DNA from 2 places in the Sphingobacterium sp. UBA2610 genome. Region 1 is predicted to be linked to the other one. Evidence: riboswitches for the same ligand, from Rfam matches in the RefSeq annotation. Region 1 holds a riboswitch; the other holds the start of a gene.
What was found. A riboswitch is a leader RNA that binds a small molecule or an ion and turns the genes downstream of it on or off. The one in region 1 is predicted to bind thiamine pyrophosphate.
Positions count from the first base shown of each region.

Region 2: another riboswitch for thiamine pyrophosphate. It lies ahead of thiS (sulfur carrier protein ThiS); the one in region 1 lies ahead of thiM (hydroxyethylthiazole kinase).

Region 1 covers NZ_DDKA01000001.1:326,064-333,866, reverse strand. The annotation lists gene B4Z47_RS01535 (GIN domain-containing protein) at 1-126, opposite strand, end outside; gene tenA (thiaminase II) at 368-1,024, opposite strand; gene thiD (bifunctional hydroxymethylpyrimidine kinase/phosphomethylpyrimidine kinase) at 1,011-1,850, opposite strand; gene thiE (thiamine phosphate synthase) at 1,847-2,479, opposite strand; gene thiM (hydroxyethylthiazole kinase) at 2,469-3,272, opposite strand; TPP riboswitch at 3,355-3,447, opposite strand; gene B4Z47_RS01510 (VanW family protein) at 3,511-4,353, opposite strand; gene B4Z47_RS01505 (hypothetical protein) at 4,492-5,742, opposite strand; gene B4Z47_RS01500 (dienelactone hydrolase family protein) at 5,776-6,519, opposite strand; gene B4Z47_RS01495 (NAD(P)-dependent oxidoreductase) at 6,638-7,483, opposite strand; gene B4Z47_RS01490 (Crp/Fnr family transcriptional regulator) at 7,542-7,803, opposite strand, start outside.
Region 2 covers NZ_DDKA01000004.1:73,291-81,093, forward strand. The annotation lists gene B4Z47_RS03225 (DMT family transporter) at 1-123, opposite strand, end outside; gene B4Z47_RS03230 (PLP-dependent aminotransferase family protein) at 235-1,647, shown strand; gene B4Z47_RS03235 (alpha-L-rhamnosidase) at 1,714-4,356, opposite strand; TPP riboswitch at 4,515-4,610, shown strand; gene thiS (sulfur carrier protein ThiS) at 4,671-4,877, shown strand; gene thiC (phosphomethylpyrimidine synthase ThiC) at 4,924-6,738, shown strand; gene B4Z47_RS03250 (thiamine phosphate synthase) at 6,735-7,352, shown strand; gene thiE (thiamine phosphate synthase) at 7,313-7,803, shown strand, end outside.

The DNA.
Region 1 (7,803 bases):
ATAATCTACACGTAATGAAGTTGCCGATGAAATGCCATCTGGAGCAGTGATCTTACGTGTTTCGCGTTCTTGTGCCTGAGCTACATATAAAAATGAAATAAAGGCAATGGTTAAGATTCTTTTCATTATTTTTCTGTTATTAGTTTAAATTTATTTTTACTGAAAGTTTCATTTTAATTTCCCTTTTTATCGTTTCTTATGTGCTTATGCATACGCTCTATCGTTAACTGCCACCTATAGTATAATAGTAATGCCAAAACTTTAAATCCGTTTAAAATACTGATTAACACTAGTTTTGTTCCTGAGTGCTATTTTCGTTCATGCTCATTTTTGAACATCAACTGTTCGGTATCGGACAATAGTTTGTTTACCAGACTCTTCGTTTGTAGGCTGCTAACCAGAATTGATACTCTAATTGGGAAGCTGTTATAAATACTTGTCGCATCTTCTCCCGTTTTGTTGCAGTAGTTTCTGCTGCAATTTTGTCAACGTAGTTTTTCGCCTTGATAACGCCCTGTGCAAAATCCTCACCGCTATAAGTTGCTATCCATTTGGAATAGGGATTTCCCTGTGTATTTGCTGTCGATACAATGTGATCTCCGACCTCCTTATAAATCCAAAAACAGGGGAGTGTTGCCGCCATAGCAACCTCAATGCTCTCGAAAGCGGCTACGCTTTTAAGAAAATGAACATAATGATGGCAGGTTGGTTCGATTTTGTTGCTCTTGTCGGCAGGACTTAAACCAAATTCCCGAAAGTAATTTTCGTGTAATGCCCGTTCAACAAGTAGCGCATTGCGACCAAATTCGAAATAGTCCAATGCTTGTTGGTTATCCGTACTTTTTGCACCTATAAAGGCGAGCACACGGCCAAATTCTTCTAAATAGAAAGCATCCTGCTGCATGTAAAATTGAAATTTATCCAGGGGAAGACTACCATCACTAAGCTGAACAATAAACGGCATAGTGAGTATATCTGAATAAATTGATGTTATTGAATCCCAGGCATGATCAGTCCAGTTCATATTGAATAAGTTTAATCGGATTGTGGAAGTGATTTAATGGCCCATTTCCTTTGCCAATGATGAGGTCTTTGCTACCAGCTATTGCTGCGTGTATATAGGCCAATGCGAATTCAACCGCGCTATCGAGACCAACGCCTTGTGCCAAATGGCTCGCAATTGCTGAAGAAAGCGAACAACCGGAACCATGTGTATTTTTGCTGTTAATTTTTTGAGATTTGAATTCAATTGGTGGATTCTTGTGCTGGAACAATAGGGATGTTAATTCTTGACTTTGGAGATGCCCGCCTTTAATCAAAACGGATTGACAACCTTTCGCCAGTAGGCTATTTCCCGCTTTTTTCATCCTCTCGACATCGTCAATAACTTCGTCTACTAAAACACTTACCTCGTCTAAATTTGGTGTAATCAGCGTTGCCAAAGGAAAAAGAAGTTCAATGCAGGCCTGAATTGTATCATCGTGAATGAGCTTGTGCCCGCTGGTCGAGACCATGACTGGATCAAATACGATAGGCCCTTTATATTCTTTTAAATAGCTGCTAATAAGCTCCACAAGTTCAATATGGTGTACCATGCCTATTTTAATTGCATCGGGATAGATGTCGTCAAAAATAGCATCTAATTGGTCCTGGACGGCTGCTGTAGGAATGTCATAAATACGTCTTACACCTTGTGTGTTCTGAACGGGTAAGGCAGTTAACACATTCATGGCATAACAACCTAATGCAGATATGGTTTTGGTATCTGCTTGTATACCTGCACCACCGCTACCATCGAACCCCGCAATGCTGAGTACGGTAGGGACGCGGTATTTTTTATCTTTTGTCATTTTAATAGTTCTTTTAGTTGTGCACTGGCAGCTCTGGGATCTTGACTTTGGCATATGGCCGAAACGACTGCAATGGAGTCTGCACCGGCATTCCAGGTCTCTTCTGCAGTTTGTAAGTTCATCCTTCCGATAGCGATCAATGGTTTTTCCGTCTTATTCCGAAGTTGTTTTAAACCTGCAATTCCCCATTCAGTAATCGTATCCATTTTTGTTCTCGTAGAAAAAATGGGACTTACACCAAGGTGGTCGACAGCGTACATTTGTGGACTTTCCAGCTGCTGCATATCTTCTATGGACCAGCCTATGTTTAATTTATCGCCATATTTTTCTCGAATAGGGAGCGGCTGCAAATCATTTTGACCCACATGTACTCCCCATGCCTCGATTTTTGCAGCGATTGCTACGGCATCATTGATCACGAGCGGAATACCATAACGATCGGTCAGTTTTTTCAAACGCATGGCTTTATCCAAAAATGTAGCGGGATCGTCAGCTTTTTCGCGTAATTGAATAAGATCGACTCCACCAATGATGGCTTCTTCGGCGACATTGAGCCAATGTTGAGGATAACAGTCCCGCTCAGAAATTACCAAATATAAAGGGTAGGGAAAAAGCGGATTAATGCGCATAACATTTGATCTTGAGCTTTGATTTTAGACGTTCTGCATTGAGCTTATAGAGTTCATCATAGAGATTCAATTGCAGGGTACCCGGGCCAGCTGCTGTTTGGGCTGCGAGTTCTCCCGCCAAGCTCAAAATGGAAACGCCGGCAACAGCTGCTTCAACATATTGGTCTGTAACACCTAGAAATGCACCAATAAGTGCAGTAGCACTACAGCCAAGTCCAGTTACCTGTGTCATTAAAGGGTTGCCATTAAAAACTTCAACCCGGTATTGCTGTGAAAGGATATAGTCTACTTCTCCAGAAATACAGATAATGGAACCGGTTTGCTCTTGCAATAATTGGCCAAATCGGAGCGCATCTTTACTCGCTGTCGTGCTGTCGACTCCTTTTGTGTTCGGTTGGTTGAAATTGTACAGCGTCATGATTTCTGATGCATTTCCACGAATAACCGTTGGTTTGAGATCCAGTAGATTGGCTAATAAATCATTGCGGAATGCTGATATCCCAGCACCAACAGGATCAAGTACCCATGGCCGTCCAATGGTATTGGCATGTTCGGTAGCAACCAGCATAGCTTCGGCTGTATCTTCACTCAAGGTGCCGATATTAATAACAAGAGCTTGCGCAATATCGACAACTTCGCGTACTTCTAAAGGACTGTGTACCATTACGGGGGACGCTCCTAGGGCTAACAGTGCGTTGGCCGTATTGTTCATCACGACTAGGTTTGTGATGTTGTGTACAAGGGGTTTTTCGACCCTCAGCTGCGCTAATAAATTGATAATTGAATCTTCCATTCTTTTTACATATGCTAAGATGTACGGTGTAGCCTTGGAGGGAAGAAGAGCGATAGACTGCGCAGTAAAGGAGTATGCTGTACAGTGGATTTTTGCTTTTCCCTACGCCGGTATAAACCGAATCAGGTTCAAAGGGACTATCTCAATTCTATACAGAATACCCCCAAAGCCAGACCAAATTTAAACAAAAAAGAGGACTTTTCATATCCATCATTTTTCGATCACTTAGCTTGTTAAATTAATCGGCCGGATTTTGATCGGCACTAATTTCAATATATTCAACAGGGGTATAAGTAACCCGGGCAAAATTTTTGGTCAAAAGTTCTGTTTCTAAAATCTTTCCACCCTGAAATTTTAAAAACTTCTCGCGCCAAATCTCATTTTTACGAAAGAACTGATTGTCTATTTTAAGAAATTGATGTTCTTTTTCAACGACATGGTATGCAAAATCCAGCTCCTGATCGATCCTCAATTCGCCCTCTAAACATTTCTCTGTAAACCAGAGGTTGATCTGGAAGGTGTAAGGCGTGTTGTTGGTGAATTGATAATCACGGTAGTTATAAAATACGGTAGCCCCACTGCCGAATGGCAAAACACGACCATCGTCAGGAAAAGGATCAAAGGAGTGATGATAACGTTCGCTGACGGTGAGTGGACTATGGATAACAAGCCAATGGATGAGATTGGATATTTGACAGATTCCACCGCCAATACCCGCCCTTGCTTCACCGAAGGATAACTCCATGCCGGGCAGATACCCTTTCTTTACGGTGGGGAGCCCCACGAGTTTACAAAATGAAAAGGTTTCCTTCGGTCTGATCAGAATGCTATTGATCTGTGCTGCTGCAATTTTCAGGTTGGTCACTTTGTTGATCTGCAATTGCATATTATTTTCGCCCAGCTTTTTTAATAATACAGACTGATGCTTTTTAATACGAAAGGGAAGTTTTTCAGCTGATTTAACTTTGCTGTATTTTTTGTCGTCAAATAGCCAGACGGCTTTTCGCTGCATTCTTCTTACCCATACTGCAAAAAAATAGAGCAAGGGGTGCTGTTGACTGATCAGTTTTCTTTTTTTCAATACGATGTTTATTTATCGCTATCAAAATTAATGCAGAAATGTATCTTTTGCCGCTTTTTTTAATTTGTCCTGTGTTTTTACTGTATAGGGGGTAGAACTTTTGTTCCATCGGGTGTATACTGGCTTTTCGCTCTATGTCTATAGCTGTTTTCTTGTTTGTACGTATTTGCCCGTGATCTTCCCATGCCCGTTATAGTTCAGGTTTTCATACGTACAGTTTCCCAAATCTTTTACAATTGATTTTTGTTGCAATACCCCCTTGAAGTAGAATTCATCAACTGTTTCGTTGGCCCGGTAGGATCGCTTGATTTCCGCTGTGAGTTGGTCATTTTGATCGAAGGTTTGGCGTAGTATATAATCACTTGTTTTCGGATCGCTATACGCATAACGGACCCGACTTTCCCTTCGATCATTTCTGCCCGACAGCTCTTCACTCATGCGATTCTGTTTGTCATAACTGTAAATGGTCCAATCTATCCGTTGGTATAAAAAATGAATGGATTCACTTTTTACAACCTGGAGTTTGCTGTTCAAGTGGTCTATTGTCGCTGTTTGTAATGTTGGATCGTAGGAAACAATGGCGTTTGGGAGATAACGGTAAATGGTGCTGTTGCTCCATTTGCTGTTTTGAAGGTACTGTATGGAGTCGATAAGTCCGAACTGATTATAGCATCTTTTGCTGAAATAATTATTTCCGCCGGAAAGATTGTTGGATGTGAGCTCTTTGCCTTCTTCATATACAGTCGTCACAATTGCTCCAGTTTCCACCTCATTTTCATCGGAAAACTGCTGCATGACGTACGTGCCGTCACATTGATTTTTACGCTGACTGTAGTAAAGAGGGAGAGCTGTATTGGCGATAATAGCCGCTGCATATTGCCTGGATGGAATAAATTGCACTTGTGCAATGGAGTCAAAGAAATGTTGGGCATTATATTGTGACGAAGGATTCTTCGACGCAACTTGTGTGTTGTTGCTTAATATGGATTTGGCTGCTGTCAGATAGGTATTACTATCGTATATGATCTTGGGTTTGCCTAAGCCATCAAACAAGATCATGGCATGACGTTGTTTCAATGACAATAGATTGATGGTCCATTGTTGATTTTTAATGCTAAATGTAAGTTTTTTTGCATCGGTTTTTGTGACCAGTAACTTTGTTGTGCTAAAAGGTACTTGCTTGAAAATCGCAGCAGCATTTTTTTCGTGTAAACGCATGATAAAATCAGTTGATTTATCGGACTCATTGGTTACAAACAGAACTGCCTGTGTAGGGCTAGCTATTGTTAACGATTTTACTGTTTGCGATGCTGCAATGGGACTATAAAACAGCAATATCAACAACTGAATGATAATCGGATAAATTTGCAGTTTCGCGTTATAATTCATTTGGGTCGATATTGCTGTTGCTTACTTTGCTATTTAATTTAATACTTCTTTCAAAAATAATAAGGTGTGCTCCCAGGCACGTTTGGCCATCACGGGATTATATTCCGCTGACTCGGGATTCGTAAACGTATGTCCAGAATTTGCGTAGGTAATTATTTGCCAGTCTGCTTTTCCTTCATTTAATTCCTTGACCAACCCATCGTAATCTTCTTTTGATACACTCTTATCGGCTGCAGGGTGCTCAATGAGTACTTTTGTTTTAATGGAACCATTGGGTCTATCGGCAGCTTTGGATAGGCCTCCGTGGATACTGATCACGGCATTGACGGGGAAGCCGGCTCTCGCCGCTTCTAATGCTCCTGAACCTCCAAAGCAATAGCCAATGATCGCAATTTTTGTCGGATCTGCGCCTTCTTTTTTCAGTTGTTCTAATGCGAGCTTGATGCGATGCTGATAAGCTTTATAGTCCGTCTTGTAGTGGCCTGCAATTTTCGAAGCTGCGGTGTTGTCCGCAGGAATATTTCCCTCACCGTAGATGTCGGCAATGAACGCGATGTAACCTTCTTTTTCAAGAAGCAATGCCGCTTGTTTCGCTTCGTTGTCAATTCCCTTCCACGCAGGAATAATTAAGACAGCAGGGCCTTTTTTTGCCCTATTGGCGGTTACCATGCCGTTGAGTTTTTGTTCACCATCCTGGTAAGAAACCTGTTTTAATTGTTGGGCCTGCGTAGTCATCGTGACCATAGTAAGCATCAATAGTGTCATAACTGTTTTCATCTGTCAATAATTTGTTCCGATCATTATTTTGTGTGATCAGAAATGAACCTAATTTGGAGTCCATCTCAACTAAATATAATTTTCAATGTACATTTTTTCCGCTGTCGCCAACCTGAAGTTACGACTTTATAGATTCAATAATACCAATAACATCGAGTTGTCCGAGACCTTGGTCGTGTGCTTTCCCGTAGGTATCGAGTAATGTCTTGAGGAGGGGATATTCGGCACCGGCTTGTTGCGCCAGTCGAATATCTTTCAGCATAAGATCTAGTGCGAAAGCAGGACTGTAGTTTTCTTCCACCAGTAAAGGCGTTTTGACTTTTGTTGCGCCACTGCCACTGGCACTATCATTGATGATTTCGAGCATATCACTCCGTTGAATTCCCAGTTTATCTGAAAATAAGATCGTCTCTGCGAGACCTTGATAGATCGTTGAAAGAAAATAGTTGATCGCAAGTTTGGCGGCAATTCCCTGGCCATTTTCGCCAACATGTTTGATCGACTTGCCCATCTGCTCGAGGTATGGCCGGGCGCGATGAAGATCCTCCTGTTCACCACCGACCATAATAATCAGGGTGCCCTCTGCCGCGGGCTTGGTACTGCCGGCCACAGGTGCATCTATAAATGCGGCTCCTTTTTCTTTGAGTTTGGATGCGATAGACAGGGTGAGTTTACGGGATATGGTACTCATATCGACAAATAATTTGCCCTTGATATCTCCTTGAAGGATTTTTTCATATACTTCACTGACAGCTTCATCATTGGTTAGCATGGAGAATACAATATCAGCATGTTCGACCAATTCGGCTATACCTTCTCTGATCATTGATTGTTTTTCAAAGCCCGCTGCTTTTGCACGGTTTCTATTATAAACAGAAAGGGGGAATCCTGCTTTTTCCAGGTTTTTAGCCATGGGGTGCCCCATGTTTCCTAATCCTATAAATCCTAATTTTTCTATCTTCATCTAAAATTACATTAATAGCTCTTGAAATTTACGTCTATTAAAGATACAAATGTTTTGGTCATTCCACTAATACCCTGATTTCGTTACGAAGGAGCACTATTTTATCTTCCTGTTCCAGTTTTTTTAAAATTCGGGAGACAACTACCCGGGATGTGTTTAGGTCAGAAGCAATATCCTGATGCGTAAGGGTAAGTATTCGGTCGTTGTTCAGCTTTACTTTGGCTTTCAGATATTGAATGATTCGTTCTTCCATATTGGAAAAAGCTAGACTATCAATAGCTTGTAACATTTCGTCCATACGGCTTGAATAGCTTGATATG
Region 2 (7,803 bases), on a different contig from region 1:
AAAAGCTAAAACCGCCATGCGTGTTGCCGGCAACGAACCACTAAATAATACCACACCAATAAAACCATTTAACCAACCGCTCGTTGTATTTTCCTGTAATTTACTTATACTTAATTGCGCCATGTATCAATCTTTTACACAAAGTTCGTCCATTACAAGAATTAAGCACAGTCACAGTTTTTGATAATTCAATGGACACAGTTACCTTTAAAGACGAACACTAATCCTAATTTGATGAAAAAAGATTATTTGTATAATGAAATAGCAGACAATATTGCCAATAAGATTAAATCAGGCGTCTTAAAAGCTGGCGAAAAACTACCTTCGGTGAGGAACCTAAGCGCTGAACACGGTATCAGTATAAATACCGCAAAAAGGGCATTTCTAGCGTTGGAAGAACGTTCTCTTATACAGTCCAAGCCCCAATCCGGCTACTTTGTTAGTCCTCCAAACTATTTGCAACTTCCGTTGGCGGCAGCCAGTCAACCTATTCCAATCGCCAACAACAGAGAACCGGATCAATTGATGAATAAGGTGTATTCAACCATGGGACGTCGCGACTTAACCTTATTTTCAATCGGTGTTCCTTCCGGAAGTCTCCTACCTACCGCAAAATTAAAAAAAGAAATCGTCCTCGCTACACGGGAGCTCAGCGATGGTGGCACAGCATATGAACCCTTGCAAGGCAATATAAAATTACGTCGTATGGTGGCCGTACGTTCATTGGCCTGGGGTGGAAATCTAAATGAAGATGATGTCGTTACCACCAACGGCTGTATGAATGCTTTAGTTTTGTGTCTGATGGCCTTAACCAAACCTGGAGATACACTGGCTCTGGAAAGCCCCTGCTATCCGGGTATCCTCCAACTTGCCGTCAGTCTAGGGCTTAAGGTGCTGGAAATAGCTACGGACCCCATCATAGGAATAGACATTGAAGCCCTCAAAAATCTGTTGCCCCAAATTAAAGTCTGTTTACTGGTCCCCAATTTTAACACCCCTTTGGGTTATTGCATGCCGGATGAGCATAAGCGGGAAATTGTGGCATTGCTGTCAAAACACCAAATTCCGCTAATCGAAGATGACACCTACAGCGACCTCCATTTTGGCACGCAACGCCCCAAATGTTGCAAATCTTTTGACCGGGATGGCAATGTCCTCTGGTGTGGATCCGTTTCAAAGACGTTGGCTCCAGGCTTCCGTGTCGGATGGGTTGCTCCTGGAAAATACAAAGAACAGATTATCAAACTAAAACTGATCCATTCCCTGTCATCTACGGCGATCATCAATGAGGCGGTTGGAAATTTTCTATTAACCGGAAAGTATGAAAACCACCTGCGTAAACTTCGTAGATCATTAACGGAAAACTACCAGCGCTACGCTGCTATCATTTCGGCCCATTTTCCGGAAGGCACTAAAATTAGCCGTCCACAGGGTGGACTTGCCCTATGGGTCGAGTTTCCAAAACACATCGATACAGGCAAGCTATATAACTATGCGCTTAAACTACAGATCAGCATTTCACCGGGGCGGATTTTCACCTTACAGGATCAATTTCACCATTGCATGCGTCTCTGTATTGGTTTACCCTGGAGCAATGAACTCGCTTTAAAATTAAAACAGCTCGGTAAACTTACAAAAGCACTCTAATACATAACATGATAAGAGCATAATACCAACGGTCGGGGCAATAAAACAACAGATCGGAGCCTATGATTACTTGAGTTCCAGCTCCAGCCTATGTTTACCAGCCTCCAATTGGACGGCATCGCTACTGCTAATGCTAACATTATCCGGCGGATAAAATGTCGCCGTGGCATTTGCGGGTATTTGGATATCATAAACAATCTTTTTATCCTTTAACTTCCATTCGGAAACAATTTTACCGTAGGGTGAATCATAAGAAATAGAAGATTCTTTCAGTTCCTGGGGAAAGATGGGTTTTAAAAGCACATGTTTAAATCCAGGTTGTTTAGGATCTGGCAGAATCCCGCCGATAGATTTAAAAAACCAACCACCGATTTCGCCAAACATCATGTGGTTGTCTGAAATATCACGCGTTGCTTTTAAATCCCAGTTCTCCAACAATGTTGTCGCGCCATTTACAATCCACCATCCCCAAGACGGATAAGTATCTTGTACCGCAACCTTATAGGCTGTCGTTGCATAACCGTTATCTTTTAACGCATTCAATAATGCTTTTGCACCCAATACTCCTACATCTAAGTGAAAGTTGGCCTCTTCCACTTTCTTATTCAGGTTGGCTGCAACCCGGGCTTTCATTTCGTCAGGTACCACACCCCAATAGAGTGGAACACTCAGTTCAGTCTGTGTTCCATTGCTATAAATACCCTTGGAAGCATCTAAAAATTTAGCGTTGATGGCCGTCTTAATTTTTCTGCTCAGCAGTTCATATTTTTGTTGATCTGCTGTGTATCCAAACAATTTAGCCGTAGCAGCCAAGATGGTCGCATCCACATAAAAATAAACCGAGGAGGTCAACTCCAGATTCGACTGTGACTTCACTGGCACCCAGTCTCCACGCCCAAAAGTTGTCAACCCAGATGGGCTGATTCCGTCGACATAATCCACATAGCGTTTGATATTAAGATAGCATTCTTCTAATGCACGTGGGTCTCCATAAAACTGATAGATCTGCCAGGGAATGATGGCAATGGTACTTGTCCAATCCAAACCATTCGCTGTACCATAACCCCATCCCCCAGTTGGAATAATATCGGGTAAGACACCGTTCTCCTGTTGCTCATCACGATGATCCGCCATCCATTTTTCATAAACTGTTATCCCGTCAAAATTGTACAAAGCTGTTTCAATCGCAAGGTGCCCATCCCCTGTCCAACCGTTCTTTTCGCGCTGCGGACAGTCTGTCGGATAGCCCATCAAATTGGACAAGTAGGCATTGTTGGTCGCTTCCCATAGTTTGTTGACCAACGCTGATGACGTCTTGAGCTGTCCAATGGCGGGCACATCACTATGCATAAAATAAGCGGTCACAGCCGAACTATCCAATGCAATTGCCGCACTACTACTAATTTCGACGTAACGAAATCCTTTGTAACCGAACTTTGCCATAAACTCATCATTACGACCGCTTAAGGTCAGAATGTCCGTTTGAAAGGGCTCCTTTTCCTTATCGCCCCGATAATAAACATCAATATTGGACAAGTCAAGACGCCCATCTGCCGACAATCGTTCACCATGCTTGATACGTAGCATAGTCCCTGCAGCTCCTTTGACTTTGACTTTTGTAATCCCAGCCATATTTTGGCCCATATCGAAAACATAAGTACGTTGGTCTATCTTTGTCGCTGATTTGGGCTTATAGGACTTCATGAGCCGAATCGGTACCATCTGTTGGGAAACGATATGTGCAGATGGCGCATTTCTATACTGAACAGCCTGCCAAGTTGAATCATCATATTTAGGTTTGTCCCAGTTGGGTATTTCCAGTCTTGCATCATAATGCTCACCAGTGTAAATATTATTATAAGTAATTGGTCCCGAAGCTGTTTTCCACTGCTCATCTGAGACAATAGTTTCTACTGTACCATCTGTATAAACGATTTTCAGCTCTAAACAGAATGTTGGTCGGGCCCGCCACGGTGCTTTATCAAAGTTCCAAACCGCCAGTGGTTGGTGATTATACCAGCCATTCCCCAAAACAACGCCAATAGCGTTCTGTCCTTGTTGGAGCTGCTGGGTTACGTCCGTCACGACATATAATGTACACCGGTCGAATCGAGTATACATTGGATCCAGGCGATGGTCTCCTACGCGTTGACCATTCATGGAAAGTTCATATAGCCCTGCTGTGGCAATATACGCGCGTGCAGACTTTATCGGCTTATTTATCTTAAATTCTGTTCTAAAATAAGGCGTTTCTCGCGCATGAATATCCTTATTGTCGCTTATCCATTTTCCCTTCCAAAGGTCCATTCCCATCATTCCAGTTTCGAACGATGCTATTTTAGAACTTGTTGATATACCATCCTTATCCCATACTTTAACCTTCCAGAAATACGTGGTCTGTGGCTTTAACTGTGCGCCGTTATAGGGCACTAACATGGACGAGCTGAGCTGTTTGCCACTATCCCAGCTATTTTTCGTCTCCTTCAGTAGTGCCAGCGAATCTTGCCCTAAAAGGATCTGATAAGCCTGTTGTACCGCACCATTACGTTGGTCCTCAAGTCGCCAGCTAAGTCTCGGCTGGGTTGCATCGATACCCAATGGATTGACCAGATGTTCGCATGTCAACTGTACCGCGATACAGTTGCTTTTAGGTTGGGCATAAGTGCTGTTCGTTATACACAACAGTATTGTAAATAAAATCCTACGCATGAAAAGATACTATCTTGGTGGTTGTTAAATTGTTTTAGCTGATTTAAAAATCTAATATATCAAATATTTTCCACATGGTGACCTGTACTTTCCTGCACGATATACCTCAGGCAGCAAAATAAATTCTTGCAACTTTCATAAAAATAACCTTATATTAGTCGCAACTTTAGGGGTGTCTGCTCATGCAGGCTGAGATTTTACCCTTAGAACCTGATCCGGATCATACTGGCGTAGGGAAAAGTGAGCTGTCTACAAGGTGCATTGCTGCGCCTTTGTGTAGCCATTCCTAAAGTTTTACCAAAAAAAATTAAGGAATGGAACTTACAATAAACCATCAAATTCGATTTTTCGATCCCGCACTTACTTCACTAGAAGACTTGTTACTTTTGGAATTATCTGGCAAAACCCAGGGCGTGGCTGTAGCCATCAACAACCAAGTCATCCCCAAAAAGGACTGGGCTACGACAACACTTAAACCTTATGATCAGATTATCTTAATCACTGCATCTCAAGGCGGCTAGCCTTTCAAAAAAAATCAACCGAGTAATTCACCACAATACAGAAAAAATGACAGCTGAAACAATTACGCAATCCCCCTTTCCAAATGCAAAGAAAATTTTTGTAGCCGGAAAACTATTTCCTATTCAGGTCGCTATGCGTCAAATCTCCTTGAGCTCAACCAAATTAACGAATGGACAGATCGAAATTAATCCGCCGGTAACAATCTATGATACTTCTGGGCCTTATACAGATGACACCATCCTTATCGATATCCACAAAGGACTCCCTCGCCTTCGCGAGCAGTGGATCTTGGATCGTCAGGATGTCATACAGTTGGCTGGCATCAGCTCTGAATATGGACAAAAACGACTTTCTGATCCAACGTTGGACGAACTCCGATTTGCCTATAGCCACAAACCGAAAGTAGCCTCCGCCGGCAAGAATGTCACCCAATTACATTATGCAAAGCAAGGCATCATTACCCCGGAAATGGAGTATGTTGCTATCCGAGAAAACCAACGTATTGAGCAGTTGGAAGCTAGTACCCCTGGAATGGATCATCAGCATCGGGGGCAAAACTTTGGTGCGAGAACACATGATAAAGCTATTACACCAGAATTTGTCCGTGAAGAAATCGCCGCCGGAAGAGCGATCATACCCAATAATATTAATCACCCTGAAAGTGAACCCATGATTATCGGACGCAACTTTCTTGTTAAAATCAATGCCAATATTGGCAATAGCGCCGTAAGTTCAAGCATAGAGGAAGAAGTTGAGAAAGCGGTATGGGCCTGTCGTTGGGGGGCTGATACCATCATGGATCTATCCACTGGCAAAAATATTCACGAAACCCGCGAATGGATTATCCGTAACTCGCCAGTCCCAATCGGTACAGTACCGATCTATCAGGCGCTCGAAAAAGTAAAGGGGGTGGCCGAGGATCTTACCTGGGAAATATTCAAAGATACCTTGATTGAACAGGCCGAACAGGGTGTTTCGTACTTTACCATACACGCCGGCGTATTGCTTCGTTATATCCATCTCACGGCATCCCGAGTTACTGGAATTGTCTCCAGAGGCGGCTCTATCATGGCCAAATGGTGTCTTTTTCATCACAAAGAAAATTTTCTCTATACCCATTTTGAGGAAATATGCGAAATTATGAAACAATATGATGTGGCTTTTTCACTTGGCGACGGTCTTCGCCCCGGAGCTATTGCAGATGCAAACGATGCAGCTCAATTTGCGGAGCTCGAAACCCTGGGCGAACTCACCAAAATCGCCTGGAAACATGATGTTCAGGTGATGATCGAAGGGCCAGGACATGTTCCTATGCAATTGATCAAAGAGAATATGGACAAGCAATTGGCCTGTTGTGACGAAGCGCCATTTTATACCTTAGGTCCCTTAACAACAGATATTGCTCCAGGCTATGACCATATCACATCCGCCATTGGAGCGGCTATGATCGGTTGGTATGGCTGTGCAATGCTTTGCTATGTTACCCCCAAAGAACACCTGGGTCTACCAAATAAAAAAGATGTCAAAGATGGTGTAATCACCTATAAACTAGCTGCCCATGCGGCCGATTTAGCCAAAGGACACCCTGGTGCACAATATCGTGATAACGCCTTGAGTAAAGCCAGATTCGAATTCAGATGGGAAGATCAATTCAACCTTTCCCTTGATCCAGATACCGCACGGGAATATCATGACGAAACATTGCCGGCAGATGCGGCTAAAGTTGCGCACTTCTGCTCCATGTGCGGTCCCAAATTTTGCTCGATGAAAATAACGCAGGAAATCAGGGATAGTGCCGCCCAGGGGATGCTGGAAAAATCGCAGGAATTCATCGCACAAGGAAAAGAGATCTATTCATGATTATTGCATTGACAGCAGCAGAAACAATCCGTTCTGAACAGGCGATTATAGCAGCGTTGTTTAAAGAAGGTCTTGATATTCTACATTTGCGTAAGTATCATTTTACAGACTTACAAATGTCGCGATATATAGAAACTATAGCTCCTATATACCGCGACAGATTGGTTCTACACTCACATGCGCATCTATCGGCTGAGCTTGGGATTGCACGAATCCACCTGAACGATAAAAGTAGACTGCATCGATCTGCAAATCAACTGGGGCCTACAACAATCTGTTCAACATCTGTGCATGATATTGATCAATTCAATAGCCTTGATGAACGTTGGGCCTATGCTTTTTTCAGTCCATTATTTCCGAGCATCTCAAAAGTGGGGTATGGAACGCATAATGCAAGACTAGGTCAACTACCGTCACGCGCCAACTTTGCTGTTCGTCTCATCGGTCTTGGAGGGATAAACCAAAACAACTGTCTTATTCCGATGCAGCAAGGTGCAGATGGAATTGCCTTATATGGCACTTTATGGAAACATCGGGATCCTATTCAAAATTTTATTGCATGCAAACAAAAACTATGGAAAGACTCCAATATATCTCACAAGGTAAAACTATAAGGGAACAAAAAAACAACATGCTGAAAGCGCTGGACGCTGGGGCCAAATGGATACAGATCCGATGGAAGGAAGCCGAGGAAAAAGATCTTTATGCGCTCGCCGAAGAGATCAGGCAGGCTTGTTCCGAATTTGGTGCCAGCTGTATCATCAATGACCATCCTTCGCTTGCAGCGGCTGTAGACGCTGATGGGGTGCACTTGGGACTGGACGACTGCAGTGTAGCAGCTGCCCGGCACCTATTGGGTGCAGGAAAAATAATTGGCGGTACAGCCAATAGCTTTGCCAATGTAAAGCAAAGAATAAGTGAACATTGTGACTATATCGGGCTCGGGCCATTCAACTATACCACGACAAAACAAAAACTAAGTCCCCTACTGGGGATTGCAGGATATGAAAACATCATCCAACAAGTCCACCGAGAAGGCCTAACCCCTATTCCAATATTCGCAAT